Regions from separate parts of the Cobetia sp. 1CM21F genome, predicted to be linked through region 1. Evidence: predicted binding sites of a transcription regulator. Region 1 holds the regulator's gene; each other region holds the start of a gene.
The links. The regulator sigma-54, encoded in region 1, starts transcription at its own class of promoters, with help from an activator protein. The targets are predictions, from matches to a motif close to TGGCACNNNNNTTGCTNT.
Positions count from the first base shown of each region.

Region 2: the regulator sigma-54 is predicted to act here: its motif matches at 2,567-2,584, upstream of MSG32_RS14235 (P-II family nitrogen regulator).
Region 3: the regulator sigma-54 is predicted to act here: its motif matches at 1,582-1,599, upstream of glnL (nitrogen regulation protein NR(II)).

Region 1 covers NZ_JALNTQ010000002.1:1,194,755-1,198,922, forward strand. The annotation lists gene lptA (lipopolysaccharide transport periplasmic protein LptA) at 93-671, shown strand; gene lptB (LPS export ABC transporter ATP-binding protein) at 675-1,415, shown strand; gene MSG32_RS10820 (RNA polymerase factor sigma-54) at 1,649-3,097, shown strand; gene raiA (ribosome-associated translation inhibitor RaiA) at 3,758-4,066, shown strand; gene MSG32_RS10830 (PTS sugar transporter subunit IIA) at 4,076-4,168, shown strand, end outside.
Region 2 covers NZ_JALNTQ010000004.1:232,137-236,304, forward strand. The annotation lists gene MSG32_RS14220 (ferredoxin--NADP reductase) at 1-214, shown strand, start outside; gene glnK (P-II family nitrogen regulator) at 376-714, opposite strand; gene MSG32_RS14230 (ammonium transporter) at 864-2,111, opposite strand; gene MSG32_RS14235 (P-II family nitrogen regulator) at 2,143-2,481, opposite strand; gene MSG32_RS14240 (accessory factor UbiK family protein) at 2,919-3,293, shown strand; gene MSG32_RS14245 (hypothetical protein) at 3,388-3,666, opposite strand.
Region 3 covers NZ_JALNTQ010000004.1:41,987-46,154, forward strand. The annotation lists gene ntrC (nitrogen regulation protein NR(I)) at 1-471, opposite strand, end outside; gene glnL (nitrogen regulation protein NR(II)) at 468-1,562, opposite strand; gene MSG32_RS13410 (DUF4124 domain-containing protein) at 1,826-2,518, opposite strand; gene glnA (glutamate--ammonia ligase) at 2,994-4,168, opposite strand, start outside.

The DNA of each region.
Region 1 (4,168 bases):
GTCACGCCATGACCCGCGCCGCACCACCTTCTTCTCTGCCGCTCGATGGCATCATTGCTCGGGCGGCGACCCCGTCATGCCAAGGAGCCACCATGACTTCCACGACTCGCAAGCCCTTGACGGCCTGTCGCCAGACCCTCAACAGCGGTGTCATGGCGCTCTGCCTGGCACTGGGCATGTCCACCTTCGCCCCGGCCGCCATGGCGCTGGACAGCGATGCCAGCCAGCCGATCAACATCGCCGCGGATGCCCTGTCGCTCGATGACAAGGCCGGTACCGCCACCTACACCGGCCAGGTGGAGATGCGCCAGGGCAGCATGAAACTCGATGCCAGCCGCGTCGATATCAGCCGCGCCGGCAGCGGCGAGATCTCGCTGGTCAAGGCCACCGGCAAGCGTGCCTACCTGGAACAGCAACCCGCACCCGACGAGAAGCTGGTCAAGGGCTGGGCCGACACCATCCGCTACCATGCACTGGAGCGCCGCGTGGAGCTGGTCGGCAACGCGCGTCTTGAGAAAGGCGATGACACCTTCGAAGGCGGCTACGTGGAGTACTTCCTCGACAAGCGCCAGGTGAACGCCAACAACAGCAAGACGGCACAGCAGACCGAAGGCGGTCGCGTGCACATGACTCTGACGCCACGCGGCGCCAATGCCAGCAAGGAAAACTGAGTCATGACTGCTGCTACTCCGCGTACGCTGAGCGCTCGCCATCTGGCCAAGGCCTACAAGGGCCGCAAGGTGGTCAAGGACATCTCGCTGGAGATCCGCCAGGGCGACATCGTCGGCCTGCTGGGCCCCAACGGCGCCGGCAAGACGACCTCGTTCTACATGATCGTCGGACTGGTGCGCGCCGATGCCGGCAACGTCTCCATCGATGACAAGGACCTCTCCGCTGCCGCCATGCATCAGCGTGCACGCGCCGGCATCGGCTATCTGCCGCAGGAGGCGTCGATCTTCCGCAAGCTGTCGGTGGCCGACAACATCATGGCGATCCTGGAGACCCGCAAGGACCTGGATCGCAATGGCCGCAAGGCACGCCTTGAAGAGTTGCTCGAGGAATTCAGCATCACGCACATCCGCGCCAGCGCCGGCATGAGCCTGTCCGGTGGTGAGCGTCGACGGGTCGAGATCGCCCGTGCACTGGCCACCGAGCCGGACTTCGTGCTGCTCGATGAGCCCTTCGCCGGCGTCGACCCCATCTCGGTGGGCGAGATCAAGAGCATCGTGCGCCAACTGCGCGATCGTGGCATCGGCGTGCTGATCACCGACCACAACGTGCGCGAGACGCTCGATATCTGTGACACCGCCTATATCGTCGGCGATGGCCAGATCATCGCCCACGGTGACGCGGACTCCATCCTGGCCAACCAGCAGGTGCGCGACGTCTACCTGGGCCACGAGTTCACGCTCTAGGGTTAGCGGCTGCGCTGAGCCCACCAGATGCGAAAGCTTCAAAAGCCGCTGCGTGATTTTATCGCGTAGCGGCTTTTTCATGTCTGACATCAGACGCATGCATGACGTCCATACCACCTTGGTGGAAACATGGCATGCAAGTTGCTTGAATATTCACGACAACCACTTGTCAGTGCCCCGAGTCACGGTATAGCGTAGTAAGCACGTTCCTTTGCCGTGAATTGACTGACTCCATGAAACCCACCCTGCAACTCCGCCTCGGCACCTCGCTGACCATGACGCCGCAGCTCCAGCAAGCGATCCAGCTGCTGCAGCTGTCGACGCTCGACCTGCGTCAGGAGATTCAGCAAGCCCTCGAGTCCAACCCCATGTTGGAGCTCGACGAGGACTACGAGTCGCTGGATGTCGTCGAGACACAGGATTCGAGCGAGATCTCCACTGCCGACTCCTCGAGCGAGATTCCCGAGGAATACCCCCTCGACAGCGACTGGTCGGACCTCTACCAGGACCACGCCGGTAGCCTGACCAGCTCCGGCAGTGGCAGCGGGAGTGAAGAAGGGACGGACTTCGATCGAAATACCAGCGTCGAGAGCCTGCAGGACCACCTGCGCTGGCAGCTGGCGATGACCGACCTCGATGGCCGTGAACGCCAGATGGCGGAGAGCCTGATCGATGCCGTCGACGGTGCCGGTTATCTGAGCCTGTCACTCGATGAGCTGGTCGATGGCCTGCGCGGCCAGGGCCTGCCCGGCCTCAAGGCCTCCGAACTCGAGCAGGTATTGCTGCGTCTGCAGCAGTTCGACCCGACCGGCGTCTTCGCCCGTGATCTGCGCGAATGCCTGCTGCTGCAACTGGCACTGCTGCCGGATGACCTGCCGCTGCTGGCGCAGGCGCGCCGCCTGGTACGTCAATTCCTCGAGGCACTGGGCAACGATGACCGCAAGCTGCTCAAGCGCCGCCTGAGCCTTGACGATGACGAGCTGGATCACGTCATCCGCCTGGTACGCGCGCTCGATCCGCGTCCGGCATCCGCCTGGGGCGAGCCCGCCAGCGATTACGTGATCCCTGATCTGCTGGTGCGCCATACCCGCCATGGCTGGCAGGTCGAGCTCAACCCGGAAGCGCTGCCCAAGCTGCGCATCCAGCCGGAATACGCCGCGCTGATCAAGCGTGCCGACAAGTCAGCCGACAACACCTTCCTCAAGGACAACCTGCAGGAAGCCCGCTGGCTGATGAAGAGCCTGTCATCGCGCAATGACACCCTGCTCAAGGTCGGCCGCGAGATCATGGCGCGCCAGATCGACTTCCTCGAGCAAGGCGAGGAAGGCATGAAGCCGCTGATTCTGGCCAACATCGCCGAAGTGGTCGAGATGCACGAATCGACCATCTCGCGGGTCACGACCCAGAAGTACATCCACACCCCGCGCGGCGTCTTCGAGCTCAAGTTCTTCTTCTCGAGCCAGGTCGGTGGCAGCGGCAGTGGCGACGCCCACTCAAGCACCGCCATTCGTGCCCGCATCCGCAAGCTGATCGCGGAAGAGCCGGCCCGCAAGCCTCTCTCCGACTCGCGGCTGGTCGATCTGCTCGCCAGCGATGGCATCGAGGTCGCACGCCGTACCGTGGCCAAGTATCGCGAAGCGATGGGCATCCCCTCCTCCAGCGAGCGCAAACGTCTGGCCTGAGGCGTCACCTGCGGCTGTCATGCCCTGCTCTCACCTCCACAATGGCAGCCGCCGCCAACCTCAAGCGCTGGATTTTCCGCTCATCAGCCTCTGACTTCGCGGGCAGCGGTGCGCCTGTCTCGCGCTCTGTCATGCCGTCAACCGCTCATCAATTGCCCGTCATGGGCCATGACGGCGCGCAGGATGACGGTAAAAAACCGCCGTTCCGGCAGCGTCATTCACCGTCAATCGCATGTTTTTAAAGTCACTTTTGCGCGTATTGCACCTGGATGACACCCGGACAACCTCCCGGAACGCCGCTTGCTCCACGCAATCGAAGCGCCTGAAAGGCGACGTACATGCAGGGATTGGCGACGAAAACCCGCCTTCTTGCGCGTCTTTCACGCACCACCCACCAGACGTGCCCTTGAAGTCCACTCCGATACCCCTCACTGAGTTGAAGACAAGCACTGAGCCACGATGCAGCGCAGCGTTGATCTTTGCGCAAAGCTTGGGCATTGTCGGTACAGACGCTCACGACATCTGACGCCACTGGCAAGGGTGCGAAAACATCGCCAGACGGTGGCCGTCAAGCCTGTTGCAGAGCGTCCGATCAGGGTTTGCTCGTAGTCAAAAAGGGTTACAATTGAATGGCAACCCGCTGGATAAAGGAGCGTGTCCATGCAAGTGAATATCACCGGGCATCATGTGGAACTTACCGATCCTCTCCGCGATTACGTCAACGAGAAGCTCGCTCGCCTCGAACGGCATTACGACAACATCACCAATGTTCAGGTGACACTGTCGATCGAGAAGGAGCGCCAGCAGGCTGCCTGCACCTTGCACGCGGCAGGCGCTGACCTCCACGCCCTGGCAGAAGACCCCAACATGTACGCTGCCATCGACGCGCTCGCCGACAAGCTGGATCGCCAGCTGGTCAAACACAAGGAAAAGTCCCAGGCTCGCTCTCAGGGCACCGGGACCCGTTGACCTTCAGCCATGACACTTGATCAGATCCTTCCCCCCGAGCGCACGCTGTACGGTGTCCCCGGGGGGAGCAAGAAGCGGGTGCTTGAATTCTTCAGCACCTTC
Region 2 (4,168 bases), on a different contig from region 1:
GGGCCGCATCACGGATCTGGTCGAGAACGGCAAGCTGTTCGAGGACATCGGCCTGCCGCCGCTGGACCCGAAGCGCGATCGCGCCATGATCTGCGGCAGCCCGGCGATGCTCGACGACATCAGCGCCATGCTGGATGCGCGCGGCTTCGCCATCTCGCCGAAGATGGGCGTGCCGGGTGACTACGTGATCGAGCGTGCCTTCGTCGAGAAGTAAGCTTGTCGAGCAGTGAGGCTCAGCAGAGCATGATCCGCGAGCATCACGCATGAGCGACAATTGCTGAAACGAAAAAACCGCAGGCCGATGGCCTGCGGTTTTTTTGTGCTCATGTCACCCGTGGGGGCAGCACGTCAGTGCCAGGGGCTTGCGCCAGAGGCTCAGACGGCGTCCTTGCCGGTCTCGCCGGTACGGATGCGAATGACCTGCTCCAGCGGCGAGACGAAGATCTTGCCGTCGCCGATCTTGCCGGTGTTGGCGACATTGGTGATCGCCTCGATCACGGAATCGATCATGGCGTCATCCACCGCGACTTCCAGCTTCACCTTGGGAAGGAAGTCGACCACGTACTCGGCACCCCGATACAGCTCGGTGTGGCCCTTCTGGCGGCCGAATCCCTTGACCTCGGTCACGGTGATACCCTGCACGCCAATCTCCGACAGGGATTCGCGCACGTCGTCGAGCTTGAATGGCTTGATGATGGCAGTGACCAGTTTCATCGTGTCTCTCCTTGGGTGATGGTGCGGGTAACGAGGCCTGCTCGTCACGCCGGTCTCTGACTCAAGCATACACCGCTTATCCAGTCAGGAAAAAAGACTCCCGCCAGGTGGCGGGAGTCTTGATGCTGCAGGTGCTGTCGCGTCCAGGCTTACTTGCGGCTGGAGGTGAATTCCGGATAGGCCTCCATACCACATTCGGCCAGATCCACACCTTCGTACTCTTCTTCCTCGCTGACGCGAATCCCCATGATGGCCTTGATGATCAGCCACACCACGAAGCTTGCGATGAACACCCAGGCGAAGATGGAGGCGGCGCCCAGCAGCTGTGCGGAGAAGGTGGCATCGTCATTGGTCAGCGGCACGGCCAGCAGACCCCAGAGGCCAACCACACCGTGCACGGAGATGGCGCCGACCGGATCATCGATCTTCAGCTTGTCGAGACCGACGATGGAGAACACGACCAGCAGACCGCCGACGGCGCCGATCAGGGTGGCAGCACCGACGCTCGGAGCCAGCGGACCCGCAGTGATGGCGACCAGGCCAGCCAGCGCGCCGTTGAGGGCCATGGTCAGGTCGGCCTTGCGGAACCACAGACGGGCGAGGATCAGCGCGGCGATGACACCACCACAGGCGGCGGCATTGGTGTTGACGAAGACCTGAGCGACCGCGTTGGCCTCATCGATGTTGGACAGCACCAGCTCGGAGCCGCCGTTGAAGCCCAGCCATCCCAGCCACAGGATGAAGGTACCCAGCGTGGCCAGCGGCAGGTTGGCGCCCGGGATGGCATTGATCTCGCCATTCTTGCCGTACTTGCCCTTGCGAGCGCCCAGCAGCAGCACGCCTGCCAGTGCGGCGGAAGCGCCGGCCATGTGCACGATGCCGGAACCGGCGAAGTCGCTGAAGCCCGCTGCGCTCAGGAAGCCGCCACCCCAGGTCCAGTAACCCTGCACCGGATAGATGACGCCGGTCATGACCACGGCGAAGGCCAGGAAGGCCCACAGCTTCATGCGCTCGGCGACCGCACCGGAGACGATGGACATGGCGGTAGCCACGAACACCACCTGGAAGAAGAAGTCGGAACGTGCGCTGTAGTAGATGTCGCCACCGGAAGCGAGCGCTTCCTCAGCGGTATTCTCGGCACCGATCAGGAAGCCCAGGCTCGGCAGGAAGCCGCCTTCGGCGCTCGAGTACATGATGTGGTAACCGACGACCATGTACATGGTGCAGGCGATGGCGAACAGCGCCACGTTCTTGGTCAGGATCTCGGTGGTGTTCTTGGCGCGGACCAGACCGGCCTCGAGCATGGCAAAGCCGGCTGCCATCCATAGCACCAGGGCGCCACAGACCAGGAAGTAGAAGGTATCAAGTGCGTACTTGACCTCGATGATCTCGTTCATGCGGGGTTCTCCTTGTTATTGTGCGCGGGGCTCAGACAGCGTCGGCGCCGCGTTCACCGGTGCGGATACGGATGACATCGTCCAGCGGAGTGACGAACAGCTTGCCGTCGCCGATCTTGCCGCTGTTGGCCGCCTGGGTGATGGCGTCCAGTACCGATTCCACACTGCTGTCATCGACAGCCACTTCAATCTTGACCTTGGGAAGGAAGTCGACGACGTACTCGGCACCGCGATACAGCTCGGTGTGCCCCTTCTGACGTCCGAAGCCCTTCACTTCGGTGACGGTAATCCCCTGCACGCCGTTGTCGGCCAGTGCTTCTCGCACGTCGTCCAACTTGAAGGGTTTGATGATGGCGGTGATCAGTTTCATGTGCTGCCCCCGTTCGCTACCGGAATGATCATTCTTGTTAAGCATGGCCAGTCAGATGAGCTGGCGGCCTGTTCCTGACAAGTGCATCGCACGAGATGTGCCATGCGGCTGAAAATCCTTGTAACTCATCTGGTTATCGCAGGATGGCTGACAGTCTTTCGGCCTGTGCAAAGATGGCTGAATCCGAAGGTCACCTGGCATGCACCGTAATGGTGCTGTTTCTGCGCCTTTGGGTGTGGGGGAAAGTGCTAATGTGGTGCAGGTGTGTGCCTGCCGATGAGGATTGTCTGGTGCAGGACGATGCGGGGCATGCACCCGACTCCAGGGTTGCGTATCCTTGCAGCAGGACACGACGGCCCCATGTACAGGGGTGTCATCATTTTCTGACCGGCAGTCCGCACGACGCGGCCGCCGGCCCGCAACGGCTGAGGTGCAGCATGTTCAAGAATGACGTCATCGGGCGTATGGCCCAGCAGATCGGTGAGCGCCTGCAGGATGCCTCGCATGGCCCGGAAGAGCTGCAGAAGTCCGTGCAAGGGGTGATGCGCGGTGCCTTCGACCGCATGGAACTGGTCTCGCGTGAAGACTTCGACATCATGATGGATGTGCTGACGCGTACGCGCAGCCGCGTCGAGTCGCTGGAAAAGCAGGTCATCGCCCTCGAGGCACTGCTGGAAAAGCAGGGGCTGGTGGCGGGCAATGCACCGGCTGCCGAGCCCACCACGCCAGTGGATGACGAGGGGGAAGCCGCGGTAGCGAAGCGTGAAGCCGCCAGTCACGCCGCGGAAATCGAGCGCCAGCGCGACGCCTGATCCCGTCAGGTGACGGCTGAACCAAAACCGCCACGCCCTTTCGGGGCGTGGCGGTTTTTTGCGTCATGGGCGCCGCTGATTCTGAGGGGCGGCCTCAGGCAGTCTGGGGACGAGTGCCCAGCATCCAGCGCACCAGACCTACCAGTGAGGCGATGATCCAGAAGATCTCGATCACGAAGCTGGCGAGGTTGAAATTGATGCACAGGCTGATCAACAGCAGGATCGCCCCGCTCAGATTCATCAGGTTGTAGGTCAGGCTGCGGGCATCGAGTCTGCCGATCTGCAGCAGGAAGAAGGCGCCGACGACCAGAGTGGTGCCTAGCATGCCGATCACATCCGCCAGGGATGCCAGCGGGGCAAGCATGTCTTGCATGGGTAGTGCTCCTGAAACAAGCCGAAGTCGTCCTGAATGGCTGGCCCTTTCCGTGGGTTGGACGATTCTCTGCCGCGCAGCGGCGGCGTTCCGTGAGACAGCTTGGCGGTCATCCCGGCAAGGCCGGGACAACCGATCAAATATACAGCAGTCCCCGTCCGGCGGCACTCTTGTGGCTCTCTCGAGGACGCTATCGCCCCTGTATGAGCACTTTCTTGGTGCAGGCAGGTATCGAGTCGGCCTTACACCATGCCCATGTGACGAATGGTGGCGCTGAAATGCGCCAAAACAGGCGCTTTTGCGTGGAAAATGCTGCCAAAACCGCTACTTTTAACTCGCCGCGAGCGTTTGTCGGCAATGCTGGCAGCATAAGCGTCATGCCGGCGAGAGACCCGCAGCGTCAGCACCCAGGCGCGTCGCGGCGCGTGAAGCTGAAATGGCAGCCGCAGCTGCAGCCGCAGGGCGCCAGACGCTCTCAATCACCAGGCAGCAATAAGCCGCA
Region 3 (4,168 bases), on a different contig from region 1:
CAGGCGGCCGATGGCGCGAAAGACTTCCTGCATCGCCGGCGCTTCGCCGATGATTTCCTTGGTCAGCCCTTCCGGCACGGCAGCGGGCGCCTTGGATTCACGGGCATGTGCCACGGCGCGCCGTACCAGCGCCAGCGCTTCATCGACATCGAACGGCTTGGGCAGGTATTCGAAGGCGCCGCCCTGATAGGAGGCCACGGCGCTGTCGAGGTCGGAATGCGCCGTCATCACGATGACGGGCAGGTCCGGGTATTTCTCGCGCACGCGCGCCATCAGGTCCAAACCATCGGTTCCGGGCATGCGGATATCGGTGATCAGGACATCCGGGCACTGACGCATGATGCTGGCTTCGGCCTGATCGGCACGCTCGAAGGTTTCCACCTCGAGGTCGGGTTGTGCCAGAGCGCGCTCCAGCACCCAGCGAATGGCACGGTCGTCATCGACGATACAGACGCGGGCAGTCTCGCTCATGTGTGATCTCCAGAAGTGCCGGCTAGCGGAATGAGTAAACGGAATTCGGTATGGCCGGGGCGCGAGTCACACTCGATCAGCCCCTGATGCTGGTGCAGGATGCCCTGGGCGATCGACAGCCCGAGCCCTGAGCCTTCGGCGCGCCCCGAGACCATCGGGTAGAACAGCGTCTCGCGCAGGCTCTCCGGTATGCCGGGGCCGTTGTCGATGATCGCCAGCTCGCAGACCAGCCGGTGGCGCTCATGGCCCAGCGTGAACTGCCGGCGAGCGCGGGTCCGCAGCGTGATCTCGTAGGGAGCGGCGTCAGGCTGCGGTGAATCGGGCTGTGGCTGCTCATTGAGGGCCTGGGTGGCATTGCGCGCGATGTTGAGCACCGCCTGGATCAACTGACCTTCGTCGCCGATCACCTCCGGCAGGCTCGGGTCGTAGTCGGCGCTCAAGGTGATGGCGCTGCCTTCCGCCTGCAGCAAGGCCCGCACCCGCTCGGTCACCGCATGGACATTGACCGGCGCCTGCAGCGGTGGCCGGTTCGGCCCGAGCATGCGATCGACCAGATCACGCAGACGGTCCACCTCCTCGATGATGATGCGCGTGAACTCCACCATCTGCGGTTCGGGCAGATCACGTTCGAGAAGCTGGGCGGCGCCACGAATGCCGCCGAGCGGATTCTTGACCTCGTGCGCCAGACCACGCGTCAGCACCTTGACCGCCTCTTGGCGGGCGATCAGCGCTTCTTCGCGCGAGATCTGCATCAGGCGGTCACGCGGTTCTATCTCGACCAGCAGTTCATTGGCGCTGATGGGCGTCGCGGTGAAATCCACCGTCAGCGCTTCATTGGCCGCGTTGATGATCTCGGCCTCACGCTGGGTGTAGGGGTGCTGTTCCTCCAGCGCCTTGCGCAGCACATTGATCAGGGTGTCATCCAGCCCGGTCATGTTGTCGGGCGTACTGCCCTTCACACGCACCAGACTCACCGCCAGCAGCGTCTCCGCGGCGGGATTCATCCAGACCATCTGCAGCTGTGAGTCCAGCACCACCACGGCAGTGTTCAGGTGTTCGAGCAGTCGTTGATGCATGGGTTTGTTCGCCATCTGCAGTACGTCTCCCTGTTCTGCAATAACCGCGCCAGTCTGGTGCAGGCACCGAGAACACGGCGTCCGATGCTGTGCAACCATTTCTGGCTCCGCATATTGGCACCAAAATGGTGCAGGCGGAAAATCGCGCTCGAATCCGCGTCGCCTCACTTCGCTGCCAGGTGGCCCGACATCGACTGGCCCAGACACGAAAAAGCCGCCCGAAGGCGGCCTGTCAGCGAAGGAGAAACGCGCGAAGAAAGCAGGCCGCCCAGACGCTGCTAGCCACCGCCAGCATTGGCAGGGTTGTTGGGGTTGCGAGGCAGATTGACGCTGGCGCGCTGCACATAGACCACCTTCGGCTCGCTGGTCTGGCGCACGCGGCCGGTGGAATCCAGCAACTCCGCCTGGATGACATGCTTGCCACGCTCCAGCGCCGGCACCATGAAGACGGTGCTGTGCATGGCGGATTGAGACGGCGCACCGTCCACGGTCACGCGCACCTTGTCTTCCGGGCGCAGCTTGGGCTCGATCCCCAGGCGCACCGCCAGATTGCCCGCCTGCCCGGTCTGCAGCGTCTCCTCGTTGGACGGGCTCTGGATGGTGAAGGTGGTATAGCCACGGAAGGCCACATCCACCGCAGGCGCCCGGGTGCGGGTGCTCTCGCTGGATGAGGAAGAACTCACGCGCGACGGCGTGCTGCGTCGCGGCGGCAGGGATTCCGTCGACGGCACCACGCTGAGCGGCGTCAGCTGCACCTTGCTGCCGCCCGCAGGCTGATCACTGAAGACCACGTTGCCGTTGGCATCGACGTGACGATAGACCTGGGCCGCCTGTAGATCGAACGACAGGCTGGACAGCATCAGCGTCGCTGCCAGCAGCAGGCACTGCAGTGGCTCGGGGCGCGCTGCTGGCAGTGCACGCGAGTCAGTCGCGGGGTTCGCGACGCGCAGGGAGGATACGAAGGGCCACATCCGAAGATTCCTGAAGAGAGTCATGGGAGGCCAGAAGCCGCAGGCAGCTCCAGCGGGTTGAGTCTATCGACAGGCGATCCTGCAGCCTGATGACAAGGCTAACAAGTTACAAAGCTTACCGCGTTGATGCCAGCATTTGGGGCCTTCGACAAGATGCCTGTGTGCATTGACTGTCACGCAAGGCTACCACTGCGCCCTGCATATCTGTCATCAGCATGACCGATCTCAGGGAAAAGGATCAGGGGCAGAGCAAAGGAGCAAAGGATCAGAGCAAAGAGATAGAACGAAGCAGGACCATAATGACAAACAGGGCCACAACGAAAAACAGGGCCACACCTGTCGGTATGGCCCTGCTGTCGTCATCGTCCGGGAATGGCCTTCACCGGGAAGGCACTCCGTCAGATGGCGTGGCTAGCGAATGTCTGCCTCAACCTCTGCAGCGCTTGGACGCTGCAGTACTTGGGCGCTGTAGCACTTAGACGCTGTAATACATGTCGAATTCGAGCGGGTGAGTCGCCATGCGCAGGCGCTGGACGTCTTCGCCCTTCAGCTCGAGGTAGGCATCGATCATGTCGTCGGTGAAGACGCCGCCCTGGGTCAGGAACTCACGATCGCCGTCCAGCGCGGTCAGGGCCTGTTCGAGGCTCTCGGCCACGGTCGGGATGGACTTGGCTTCTTCGGCCGGCAGGTCGTAGAGGTTCTTGTCCATCGCGTCGCCCGGGTGGATCTTGTTCTTGATACCGTCAATACCGGCCATCAGCATCGCGGAGAAGGCCAGGTACGGGTTGGCCGTCGGATCCGGGAAACGCGCCTCGACACGCTTGCCTTTCGGGCTGGCGGTGTACGGGATACGGATGGAAGCGGAACGGTTGCGGGCAGAGTAGGCCAGCATGACCGGCGCTTCGAAGCCCGGCACCAGACGCTTGTAGGAGTTGGTGGACGCATTGGTGAAGGCGTTCAGGGCACGAGCGTGCTTGATGATGCCGCCAATGTAGTAGAGGGCCATTTCGGACAGACCCGCGTACTCGTCACCGGCGAACTGGTTGTCGCCATCCTTCCAGAAGGACTGGTGAACGTGCATGCCGGAACCGTTGTCACCGACCAGCGGCTTGGGCATGAAGGTCGCGGACTTGCCGTAGGCGTGAGCCACGTTGTGGATCACGTACTTGAGTTCCTGAACCTCATCGGCCTTCTTGACCAGGGTGTTGAACTTGACGCCGATCTCGTTCTGGCCGGCGTTCGCCACTTCGTGGTGGTGAACTTCGACTTCCTGACCGATGGCTTCCAAGGTGTTGCACATGGCAGCACGGATATCGTGGAAGCTGTCGATCGGCGGGACCGGGAAGTAGCCGCCCTTCAGACGCGGACGGTGACCCAGGTTGCCGCCTTCCGGCGTGGAATCGGTCGCCCAGGCACCTTCTTCGGAAGAGATCTTGAACATGGAACCGTTCATCTCGTTCTTCCAGTGCACTTCGTCGAAGATGAAGAATTCCGGCTCCGGACCGAAGAAGGCGGTGTCGCCCAGACCGGTGGACTTCAGGAATTCCTCGGCACGCTTGGCGACGGAACGCGGATCGCGCTCATAGCCCTGCATGGTGGCCGGCTCGATGACGTCGCAACGCAGCACCAGGGTGGTGTCTTCGGTGAACG